One region of the Clostridioides sp. ES-W-0016-02 genome, then DNA from elsewhere that is predicted to be linked to it. Evidence: riboswitches for the same ligand, from Rfam matches in the RefSeq annotation. Region 1 holds a riboswitch; the other holds the start of a gene.
What was found. A riboswitch is a leader RNA that binds a small molecule or an ion and turns the genes downstream of it on or off. The one in region 1 is predicted to bind lysine.

Region 1 (6,379 bases):
ACCTCACCTTGACATCCTACTTCTGCACCAGATATTGATGCATTAGTTTTTATTATATTTCCAATTATTCCAGCTACAAGTAATGCTTCAATTATTTTTTCATCATCGTATTTATAAAAATCTTGCATTGCAAAGAATATTCCTGGTATTACCCCAGCAGAACCACAAGTCGGTGCTGTAACTATTATATTACCAGAAGCATTTTGCTCTGAAGCTGCTAGTGCATATGCATATACAAGTGTTGAAAAACTTTTATCTTCTTGATACGCTTTATAAAAATTATTTGCTCTTCTTTTTAATAATAATTTACCTGGTATTACTTCATCTGTGCTTAGTCCATCATCAATAGATTTTCTCATAGCATCTTTTATAGTTTTTATATAGTCTTTTATATCAGATGGTTCACATTCTAACACAAAATCAACTAAAGTTTTATTATTTTCTTTACACCATTTCACTATTTCATCCATAGTGTCTAAGTGATATATACTATTGCTTTTACTGTTTCTTTGACCTTCTTCTGCTATAGTTCCTCCACCAACAGAATATACAGTCCATTCAGCTGTCACATTTCCATCTTTATCTAAAGCTTCAAACTTCATTCCATTTGGATGAAAATCTTTTATTATATCTTCCTCCCAAACGATTTCAACTTTCTTTGGAGCTATAGTTTTTTCAATTATATAATCTGTTAAGTGACCTTTTCCTGTAGCAGCTAAACTACCATATAATATTGCTCTAAAACTTTCTGCATCTGGATTTTCATTTTTAAATCTTTCCGCTGCTCTTTGTGGCCCCATAGTATGAGAACTTGAAGGTCCACTTCCTATTTTAAAAAGTTCCTTTAAAGTATCCATATTATTCCTCCTAAATTTTCTATGTTAATGCTTATTATTTATTTTTACGCACATATTTATTATAACCTAAATATATTAATTATTAGTTATTAAATTCGCATAAAATTTATTTTTTATTTCCATTTTGGTATATTTTATTAAATTAATATGCATATTTTGAGAATAAAACATTTATTTTAAATTTTTTTAATATTAATATAATATAAATATCTTACTTTATACAGTTAAGATATTAACTATACCTATTAAAATTAATTAATTTGTACTATAATTATTATTGTACTTAAAAAATTAAATTTAAATAAAAAAGGAGATTTGATTATATGTTATTTAAAGGTTCTGCTGTTGCTTTAGTTACCCCATTTACGGAGGATAACAATGTCAACTTTGAAAAATTAGGTGAATTAATCGAATACCATATTGAAAATGACACAGATGCACTAGTTGTTTGTGGAACAACAGGTGAAGCTACTACTATGAGTGAATCTGAGATTTTTGCTGTAATAAAATATACAGTTGAAAAAGTCAACAAGAGAATACCAGTTATAGCAGGTACTGGTTCAAACAATACTATGTTGTCTGTTCATATGAGCCAAGAAGCTGAAAAATTGGGAGTGGATGGTCTTTTAATCATAACTCCTTACTATAATAAGACTAATGAAAAAGGTCTTAAACTTCACTTTGAAACAATAGCAAAAAGCGTTAAATTACCAATTATTTTATATAATGTACCAGGAAGAACTAAGGTAAATATAAAGCCATCTGTTGTGGCTGAGCTTGCTAAAATAGATAATATAGTTGCTGTGAAGGAAGCTAGTGGAGATTTAGCTCAGGTTGCAGAAATAGCTAAATTAGTGCCTAAAGACTTCGCTATATACTCCGGTAATGATGATACTATACTACCTCTATTATCATTAGGTGGAAGTGGTGTTATCTCTGTACTTGCTAATATATGCCCTAAAGAAACCCATGATTTAGTAACTAAATTCTTTGAAGGTGACATTGAAGGCTCTAAAAAATTACAACTTGATATGGATACTTTAATTGACGCCTTATTTATAGAAGTAAATCCAGTTCCAGTTAAAACTGCTATGAATATTTTAGGTTTTAATGTTGGAGATTTAAGACTTCCTTTAGCTGAAATGGAAGAAGCTAATCTTAATGTCTTAAAACAAGAATTGACAAATTTTGGATTTAAATTTTAGCAATATTTCTATAAATAAGTTGATTTTTTCTAAAATATGTATTATTATTAGAATAATCAAATTTTAATATCCTATTAACCTAGGGTAGAGGTAGCTGTAAATAAGAGTATCCAATAGGAGCTGGCAAGCGTTAATGATTGGAAAAAGGATTTATAGCCGAAGAAAATATTTCTTGCAATAATATTTTCTGGGATTACACATAAGATGTGTAATACTGTCACTTATTTGTATAGGTGATGAGCTACAGGGTTTACTTTGAGTGATAAACTAGACGTACAAAGTATACCTTTGTACGTTTTTTGTATATAATTAAAGTTGTTAATATAATATTAAAGTTTTTAGACATATAAAAATATTAACATATCTTACTTGTATAGCTAAAATCAAATAATGTTTTAATAATTAAAAATTGGGGTGAATTTAATATGAAAAAAGTAAATGTGGCAATAGTTGGTGCTACTGGAATGGTAGGTAGAACATTTTTAAAAGTATTAGAAGAAAGAAATTTTCCAATAGAAAATCTATTTTTATTCTCTTCTTCTAAATCTGCTGGTTCTAAAGTAATGTTTTGTGGTAAAGAATATATAGTAGAAGAATTAAAAGAAACTTCATTTACTGATAGAGGAATACAAATAGCGTTATTCTCTGCTGGAGGAAGCATTAGTGAAAAATATGCTCCAATAGCTGCATCAAATGGAATCTTGGTAGTAGATAACTCTAGTCAATGGAGAATGAATCCAGATGTTCCTTTGGTTGTTCCTGAGGTAAATCCAGAAGCTATAAAAAAACATAAAGGTATAATAGCTAATCCAAACTGCTCTACTATACAAGCTATGGTTCCTCTTAAACCTCTTGATGACAAATACAAAATTAAGAGAGTTGTTTACTCTACTTACCAAGCTGTATCTGGTTCTGGTGTTAAAGGGGTTGAAGATTTAGAAAAAGGAATGACTGGTAATCCTACTGGATTCTATCCACATCAAATTTCTTATAACTGTCTTCCTCATATAGATTCATTTACTGAAAATGGATATACTAAGGAAGAAATGAAAATGGTAAACGAAACTATGAAAATACTTGATAACTACGACTTAAAAATAACTGCAACTACTGTAAGAGTTCCAGTAAAAAATGGTCATAGTGAATCTATAAACATTGAGTTTAATAATCCATTTGAATTAGAAGACTTAGTAAAAACACTTGAAGAAGCTCCAGGAGTTGTAGTAGTTGATAATCCTGCTAAAAATGAATATCCAACTGCTGTAGAATTTGATGATAGAGATGAAGTGTTTGTTGGAAGAATTAGAAGAGACTTTAGTGTTGATAATGGTGTAAACCTTTGGGTTGTTGCTGACAATATAAGAAAAGGTGCTGCAACTAATGCAATCCAAATAGCTGAAATGGCTATATCATATGATTTAGTATAGTATACAAATTTGTATAAATATATGATTTTGTAAAATATTAATAATAAGTAAAGATAAGCATTAGAAGTAACTGTAATATAAAACACAAAACTAAAAAAGAGGGGATTGATTTTTTATGATATTTAAAGGTTCTGCTGTTGCTCTAGTTACTCCATTTACAAAGGATAGCAAAGTTGATTTTGACAAATTAGGTGAATTAGTTGAATACCAAATCGCTAACGGTACTGATGCTATAGTAGCTTGTGGTACTACTGGCGAAGCTAATACTATGACTGATGAAGAACAACTTGCTACTATTAAGTATGTTGTTGAAAAAGTTAATAAAAGAGTTCCTGTTATCGCAGGAAGTGGTTCTAATGATACTATGCACTCAGTTAATTTAAGTCAAGAAGCTGAAAAATTAGGAGTAGATGCTCTATTAATAATAACTCCTTATTACAATAAAGCCAATAAAGCTGGACTTAAACGTCATTTTGAAACAATCGCTAACAGTGTTAAACTTCCAATTATACTTTACAATGTACCTGGAAGAACTTGTGTTAATATAAGCCCTAGTCTCATAGTTGAACTTGCTAAGATAGATAATATAGTTGCTGTAAAGGAAGCTAGTGGGGACTTAGGACAAGTTGCAGAAATAGCTAGCTTAGTTCCAGACGACTTTGCTATCTACTCTGGTAATGATGATACTATACTTCCTTTATTGTCTTTAGGAGGTCAAGGAGTTATATCAGTACTTGCTAATGTTTGCCCTCAAGAAACACACGATTTAGTAGCTAAATTCTTTGAAGGCGATATAGAAGGTTCTAGAAAATTACAACTTGGTATGGATGCTTTAATCGCTGCTTTATTTATAGAAGTAAATCCTATACCAGTTAAGACTGCAATGAATTTATTAGGATTCAATGTTGGAGATTTAAGACTTCCTCTAGCAGAAATGGACCCAGCAAACTTAGAGGTATTAAAGAAAGAATTAGTTAACTTTGGACTAAAAGTTAATGCATAGTACAAATTAATGCATGATAAAAGACTAAGTTTGGTCAAAAGTTAGCCCTTAATCATAGGAGGAAATTATGTTAAAAGTTATAGCAACTGGTTATGATGGAAAAATGGGCAAGATTTTAGCCGATACTATAAGAGATGATAGTGAACTAGAATTAGTTTGTGTTGCAGCTAGAGGTATGGATAGCTGTGAAGGCAATCTTAAAATTTATGAAGATATGAATACTATAGTTGAAGAAGCTGATGTAGTTATAGATTTTTCTCATCACTCTAATTTAGATAATATTTTATCTTATGTTTTAAAAACTAAAACTCCTTTAGTAATTGCTACTACTGGATATAATGATGAAGAAATTAATAGAATACATGAAGCGGCTAAAGTTATTCCTGTATTCCAATCATATAATATGTCTCTTGGTGTAAATGTATTAGTGAAATTGGTTAAAGATGCAGCTAAATTATTAGAAGGATTCGATATAGAAATAATAGAAAAACATCACAACAGAAAAGTAGATGCCCCAAGTGGTACAGCTGTTATGATTGCTAACGCTATAAAAGAGGTTTTACCAAACGTTGAAAATAATTATGGTAGATATGGGCGTAGTGCAAAAAGACAACCAAATGAGGTTGGTATCCACGCTATAAGAGGTGGAAATATCGTTGGTGAACATGATGCTCTATTTGCTGGAGATAATGAAGTCCTTACAATAAGTCATCAAGCTCAATCTCGTGGTATTTTTGCAAGTGGTTCTATAGCTGCTGCTAAATACTTGGTTAAACAAAAACCAGGATTTTATAACATGGATAGTATGTTAGGATAGTAAAAATCTATATCACAAGTAAAAAATATAAACAAGTAAAAATATATGATATAACAAATAAATTTACTCAATATTATGCTAAAATAATAATGCTATTAAAAAATAAATAATAGTAAGTATATACTAAAGTTGATAAATTAGTATATCTGAGTATATAATAAAAGAAATATAATGAAATACAAGGAGAATTAACAAATGGTAAATTTAAACGATGCTTATGAAATAGCAAGATATATAAAAGAAGTTAAAAAGAAAACACCTGTTAAAGTATATGTAAATACTAACTCTTTACATTTCCAATCAACTGATAAATTTAAAGTATTTGGAAACAATGGTTCTTATGTATTTGTAGGTGACTATGAAGATATAATGGAAGTATTAGATAAACATGGTAACGATATAATAGATACTCATGTGGAATATGATAGAAGAAATTCTGCTATTCCTCTAAAAAATACTTTAAGTGAACATGCAAGAATCGAACCAGGTGCAATAATAAGAGATATGGTTACTATAGAAAAAAATGCTGTTGTAATGATGGGAGCTGTTATAAATATAGGAGCTGTTATCGGTGAAGGTTCTATGGTAGATATGAATGCTGTTATTGGTGCTAGAGGTACTCTTGGTAAAAATGTTCATTTAGGCGCTGGTGCTGTTGTTGCTGGTGTTTTAGAGCCACCTTCTGCTACTCCTGTTATAGTTGAAGATGATGTTTTAATAGGAGCTAATGCAGTTGTTCTTGAAGGTGTTAGAATCGGTAAAGGTGCTGTTGTTGCAGCTGGTGCTGTTGTAACTACTGATGTAGAAGCTGGTGCTGTTGTTGCTGGTTCTCCTGCTAAAGTTATAAAAATGAAAGACGAAAAAACGGCTGACAAGACTAAACTTATGGAAGACCTTAGAAGCTTAGACTAATTATAAAATAATATTATTGATTAAAAGGTGTCTCTATATGAATTTAATTCATTAGAGACACCCTCTTTTTTATAGCTATTTAATTTATCTTTGTTACATCCCCTTAATTTACTTGCATGCAATTTAAACATTTTTAATTTATTGATTTTCTTACACTC
Region 2 (6,379 bases), 170 kb from region 1:
TTATGAGGTAAGTCATTAATTAAAATAACATGTTCAGAACTCATAATGTTAATATACATAGCTGTATTTTTTAATTCTCTTATATTCCCTGGCCATTCATATGCATTAATAATGCCTTTAACATCTTGACTAATTTCCCTCTTCCTTTTCATAAAATGCTTTAGCATAACTTCTATATCTTCTTTTCTCTCTCTTAAAGGTGGTATGTTTATAGGCAATACATTTATCCTATAATATAAATCAGTTCTGAACCTATCTTTTTTTATCATTTCTAATAAATTTTTATTTGTAGCTGCAATTACTCTTACATCAGTGTCTATTACATTTTCCCCCCCAACTCTCATGACTTGATTTTCTTGTAATACTCTAAGTAATTTGCTTTGTAAATATATGGGCATGTCTCCTATTTCATCTAAAAATATAGTTCCATTATTAGCTTGCTCAAATAAACCTTTTTTCCCTCCTCTTAAAGCACCTGTAAAAGCACCTTCTTCATATCCAAAAAGTTCACTTTCAAGTAGGTTTTCTGGCATAGCTGCACAGTTTATCGCTATAAATGGCTGACTATGCCTTGGTGATGCATTATGAATAGACTGAGCCATAAGTTCTTTTCCTGTTCCACTTTCTCCAGTTATAAGAACTGTATAATCAGATTCCGCTATTTTCATACCTAGCTCTTTAGTTCTTTCCATTTTTACTGATACTGTTTTTATGTCATCAAAGGTATACCTAGCAACTTGTCCCTTTTCTCTAAGCTTCTTTGATAGGTTTTGTTCCAATTTCCTTATGTAAGTTATTTCTTGAATACAAAAATAATATCCAGTCACCCTTCCAAAACTTTCTATATTATACTTATTTACATTTAAATATTTATTATTAAACTTTATAACTTCATCATGTGCCTTACTTAATCTAAAAATCTTTTTAATATTTTCATTCTCTAATTCATCTATATTTTTTCCTATAATATCATTTTTAATATCTAGTATATCACTCAAGCTATTATTACAAATAATTACATTTTCCTTCTCTGATATCATTGCCATACCTAGGTTTGATAAGTTTATTATAGAATTCAATTCATCTGCTTTTATAGTAAGTTCTTTATATTTAGTATTTATTCCTGAATATAAACTAATCACTTCATCTATATACTTAATTAGCCTCTCAGTAATTTCCTTATCATCCAGTTTGAGTTTTGCTATTATTTGAATAAATGTTGAACTATCAATATACCTATGCCCTAAATCAATAACTTCTTCAATATATTTTGGAACTAAATCTGCTTCTCCTGGTGTTACAGCTATCTTAATATTTCTATATTCTTCATTAGGATTATATGGTATGAAATTTAAGTGATTTATTCCTATATTGTATAAATTAGATATTGTTTCTAATACAGTGTGCTTATTATCATTTACTACTAATACATCTATTCCTTCTGGTAATGAAAATAACTTGTATATATCCTTTTGCTTTATAGTTCTATTTATAATTATTATCTTTGAGACATCTTTTACATATTTTTTTATTTTCAATACTCTATCATCTATCATTACTAATATTATGTCATCTTTTATCGATTCTTCTTCTGTTATTCTATTTAAATAATAGTTTTTTATTATTACTTTATCTTTAAATATCAGCTTTAGGTTTTTATTTAAAAAACACTCTAATTTAGATAATCCATCAGTTACTACTGCTATTGTTTTCATTATAAATCTATCCTTTCTTTTGTTTATATTATATAAAATTTTAATAGTTCTAATATAGTTCAAAATCTTTTAACTTATATAAAGCAAAAGTTATGCCAAATTGATAGATTTCTTATTTTTTATTTAACCTTAAGCTAGAAATATTATTATATGATTAAGATTAGATAAATAATATAACTTTAGCTATAGAATCTACAAAAACATGACTCCTATCAAAAAATAAAAAGGTATTACCAACTTTCTGGTAATACCTTTTTATCTTATTTTTAATTTAAATTAATTCAAATGATTTTTCTTAATCTCATCAAGTAGCCCATCTTCTAGGTAAATTTCTAATGCACATCCTACCATTGCCTTTACTGCTTTGTGAAGTTTATCATAAGCTTCCTCAGAATTTGCATAATTTAGAAACTCTTTTTCATGAACATATACCATTGGATTTATGTCTAGAGCTATTTCCGTATACATAGTAGGACAAACTTGGCTTACGTTTCCTATGTCTGTAGAACCTACTGGACCTTCTTTTCCTTCTAATATATCTGTTATACCTGCCTCAATTAGATTATTCTTTGTTATATTCTGAAGCACCTTATTATTTATTATATTGTCAAAAGAATTTTCAAAGTATCTATAAGAAAGTTTAGCACCTGTCATTAACTCTGCACCTTTTGCACAGTTTATAACCTTTTTAGTTACTTCATCTAAATAACTTCTTTCAGCAGCTCTTACAAAAAATTCACAGGCAGCTTTTTCTGGAACTATGTTTGGAGCTTCTCCTCCATTTGAAACTATCCCATGTATTCTAACATCTGATTTTACATGCTGTCTTAGTGCATTTATTCCTGCAAAAGTAAGTTGTACTGCATCTAATGCATTAACACCCATATGAGGATGGCTAGCTGCATGTGCTGATACCCCTTCAAAACTAAACTCTATTGAATCTATTGCCAAAGCCTTGCAGTTTATGTTATTAAAAGCTTCTATATGCATCTGATAACTTACATCAATATCATCAAAAGCTCCTGCCTTAACTAAATCACACTTTCCTCCTGTTGTTTCTTCAGCTGGTGTTCCTATTAGTACAATTTTTCCTTTAAAATTTTCTTTTAACTTACTTAGCACTATACAAGCTCCTAATGTAGATGCAGCAATCCAGTTATGTCCACAAGCATGACCTGGTTCTTTATTTTCTCCATATCCAGGCAATGCGTCATACTCAGCTAAAAATGCTATAGTTGGACCATCATTATCCCCTAGTTCTGCTCTAAAAGCAGTATCCATATTACAATATGGATAAGTTGTATCAAATCCATATTCCTTCATTTTATCTACCAAGTACTTTGATGATATATATTCTTCTTCTCCTAGTTCTGGATTGTTAAATATAAAATCACATACTTCTTCAATTTCTTTTCCCAGTTCATTCTCTATCTCATAAGCTCTTTTCTTTATACTTTCAATCATAATATACCTCCTATTAGAATCCAACAAATAATCCTATTGTTAAAAACACCATTACAGTAATTGTTAATACTACCATTAAAGGCATTACAAATCTAACCCACTTTGACCAAGGAATATTAGCTACTGCTAGTGCTCCCATTAAAACACCTGATGTAGGTGTTATTAAGTTAGTTACACCTATACCAAATTGATAAGCTGTAACTATCATTTGTCTAGATACATCTACTAAATCTCCAAGTGGAGCAAGTACAGGTATTGTAAGTGATGCAAGTCCTGATGCAGATGGTATAAAAAATGCTATTAAACCTTCTATTAAGAAAGTTAAATTTATAAATATAGTCTTTGGAAGTCCATTTAATAAATTTGCGGCAGAATTTAAAATTGTATCTATTATAAATCCATTTTCTGCTATTATTACTATTCCACGTGCAAATGCTATACATAGCCCTGCTGTCATTAAATCTCCTGCTCCACTTATAAATGAATTAACTATGTCATCTTGTTTAAGCCCTGATGCTATTCCTGATATTATACCTATAGCTGTAAATATCATTGCAATTTCAGTTATGTACCATCCTAGCTTTAAAACTCCATATATCATAATTGCCATACCTATTGTGAAAATTGCTATTACCATAGCTTCTCTTTTTGTAAATTCTTTTATGTTTGTATCAGTATTAGCCATTGATTCTTGATTCAATGATATACCATGTACTAAAGACTTCTTAGGGTCTTTTTTAACTTTATTGGCATACATCATAACAAATCCTATAGATATAGCCATATATATTATAAACATAACAACTCTCAACTCTATCCCAGAACCTGGTGTTATTTGTGACAATGCTTGTGCTATTCCTACAGAGAAAGGATTAGTAGTAGCTGCTCCAAATCCAGCTGTTGCTCCTATAAATACTGTAGCCACTGCTGTTAATGAATCATATCCCATACTGGTCATGAGTGGAATAAATATCATATAAAAAGGTAGTGTTTCTTCACTCATTCCAAATGTTGTTCCACCTAATCCAAATAGAATCATTGATATAGGTATTATTAAGAATTGGAATCTTTTCATTTTATTTACAGTATGAGCTATAACAGCTTCTATAGCTCCTGTTTTGTTAACTATTCCAAAAGCTCCTCCAACTATCAAAACAAATCCAACTACTTCAGCTGCATCTATAAATCCATTTATAGGTGCTGTAAATACATCAGTAATTCCTTGTGGATTTGATGCTGCTTTTTCATAAGTTCCAGCTACAACAACCGACCTTCCATCTATATCTACCCTTTCAAAATTTCCACTTGGTACTATCCAAGTAAGAACTGCCATTACTACTATTAGTAAAAATATTATAGTAAGTGTCTGTGGCATAGTAAACTTTTTCTTTTTTAAACTGCTCATTTTTAATCTCCCCCACTTTTAAAATTAAAATATTTTATTATTGCTTCCCTTTTCTATCCTATTTTATATAGATGTAAAAAAGCTCAACATGGATACATGTTGAGCTGAATGCGCTAAATACAATATACCTACATCTTCCCTTTATCTTAGTTAAGATAGCTCTCCATCAAAATTCGGGATAATTTTGATGACAGTACTGTACTTATTAAATACAGCCCCAGCACTAGATTTGGACACTAGCACTTCGGCACTTACTCCTTTTATATTGCTTCATTGGCTTCCGACCTCTTCAATATTAATCTTAGTAAATGCGACCTCTACCTCAATCTTTTTATTAGATGAGGTAATTCTTATTAAATTTTATTTATTCTAAATAATTGTAGCATAATATGTCGAGATTGTAAATATTTTCAGAAGAGTTTATATGCTTCCATAATATTAACAAATCTAGCTTATACTATTCCAGTATATAATTACAACTTTAGTTTTATGTCTAAAAATATATTTGTTTTCTCTTTTTTCTATTATCTTATCTATATACTTATCCAACATATCGCTAAAGTTAATCTTTTTATTTAATTCTGTTTCCATTTTAAAAAGTATATCCTCTACACTATCGAATTCAATTTCATTTTCTACATCAATAAACTTTATATCTGCACATATATTTAAAGAATGTAGTATATTTGGAATGTATATATAATCTGGACAAGTTCTATCTTTATCACCTAAATCCATATACAAATCATTAAATAATGGTTTTTGAATAGTTCTCACTATAATCACTTTTTCTTTAGCTAGCTTATCCATCTTACTCAAAGCATCTTTAATATCCCAAATTCGATAAAGAGAATTCACAGATAAAATATAATCACTATGCCCAACATTAATCTCTTCCCATTTTCCTTGTATTGTATCTATATTAGTTATATTATGTTCCCTAGCCTTTCCTTCAAGCACATTAAGCATATCTATTGAAAAATCATTAGCAATTATACCTTTACATTTCTTAGAAAGTGGAATAGTAAATTTTCCGGTACCTGCACCAATTTCTATAAGATTTTTTCCTTCATCTATTAACTTATCTACAAAATTAAATACTTCTTTTGAATAATCATAAAGCGTTGGCTTATCATCATATTTATGAGATAATTTTTTAAAAAACTTTCTTTCCGCTTCATCATCAAAAGCTCTTTCTCTTGCATATCCTTCTTTACTTTCAATATACTCATGCCATTTTTTCTCAAAATCTATATCTTTATAGTACATAATTACTCTTCCTTTCTAAAAATATTAGGGCGAGATTTGTAATTTTCTATACTCAAAAAACTACTCTTACTAATGTAATGATTGATTAATTAAACAATTGATTACTATATTTTAAAAATTAGTGAAATTCTCAACAAGCTCTTTGGTATAAGCATGCTTTGCACTTTTATACAATTCCTTAGCATCTATAATTTCAACTATCTTGCCATTTAACATGACTGCAACCTCATCACTAACTTCTTTTACTAAGTCTATATCATGAGATATAAATAAATAGGTTATATTAAACTGTTTTTGAGCTTTCTTCAAAACCTGTATAACTTGAGCTTGCACAGATACATCTAGCATTGATGTAGGTTCATCTAATATCATAAATTTAGGATTTAATAAAAGCACTCTAGCTAAAGCAACTCTTTGTATTTGTCCTCCACTTACTTGATGTGGGTATCTATTTAAAATTTCCTCACTAAGCCCAACAAAACTTAAATATTCCATTATGTATTCTCTTGCTTTATTCTTTTCATAG

Region 2: another riboswitch for lysine. It lies ahead of IC758_RS16500 (YfcC family protein); the one in region 1 lies ahead of IC758_RS17210 (aspartate-semialdehyde dehydrogenase).

Annotation. Positions count from the first base shown of each region.
Region 1 is NZ_CP061361.1:3,710,193-3,716,571, forward strand. It holds gene IC758_RS17200 (L-serine ammonia-lyase) at 1-857, opposite strand, end outside; gene dapA (4-hydroxy-tetrahydrodipicolinate synthase) at 1,181-2,062, shown strand; lysine riboswitch at 2,140-2,314, shown strand; gene IC758_RS17210 (aspartate-semialdehyde dehydrogenase) at 2,488-3,489, shown strand; gene dapA (4-hydroxy-tetrahydrodipicolinate synthase) at 3,605-4,492, shown strand; gene dapB (4-hydroxy-tetrahydrodipicolinate reductase) at 4,560-5,309, shown strand; gene dapD (2,3,4,5-tetrahydropyridine-2,6-dicarboxylate N-acetyltransferase) at 5,505-6,221, shown strand.
Region 2 is NZ_CP061361.1:3,544,050-3,550,428, forward strand. It holds gene IC758_RS16490 (sigma-54 interaction domain-containing protein) at 1-1,715, opposite strand, end outside; gene IC758_RS16495 (M20 family metallopeptidase) at 1,992-3,179, opposite strand; gene IC758_RS16500 (YfcC family protein) at 3,193-4,584, opposite strand; lysine riboswitch at 4,733-4,912, opposite strand; gene IC758_RS16505 (class I SAM-dependent methyltransferase) at 5,032-5,853, opposite strand; gene IC758_RS16510 (ABC transporter ATP-binding protein) at 5,965-6,379, opposite strand, start outside.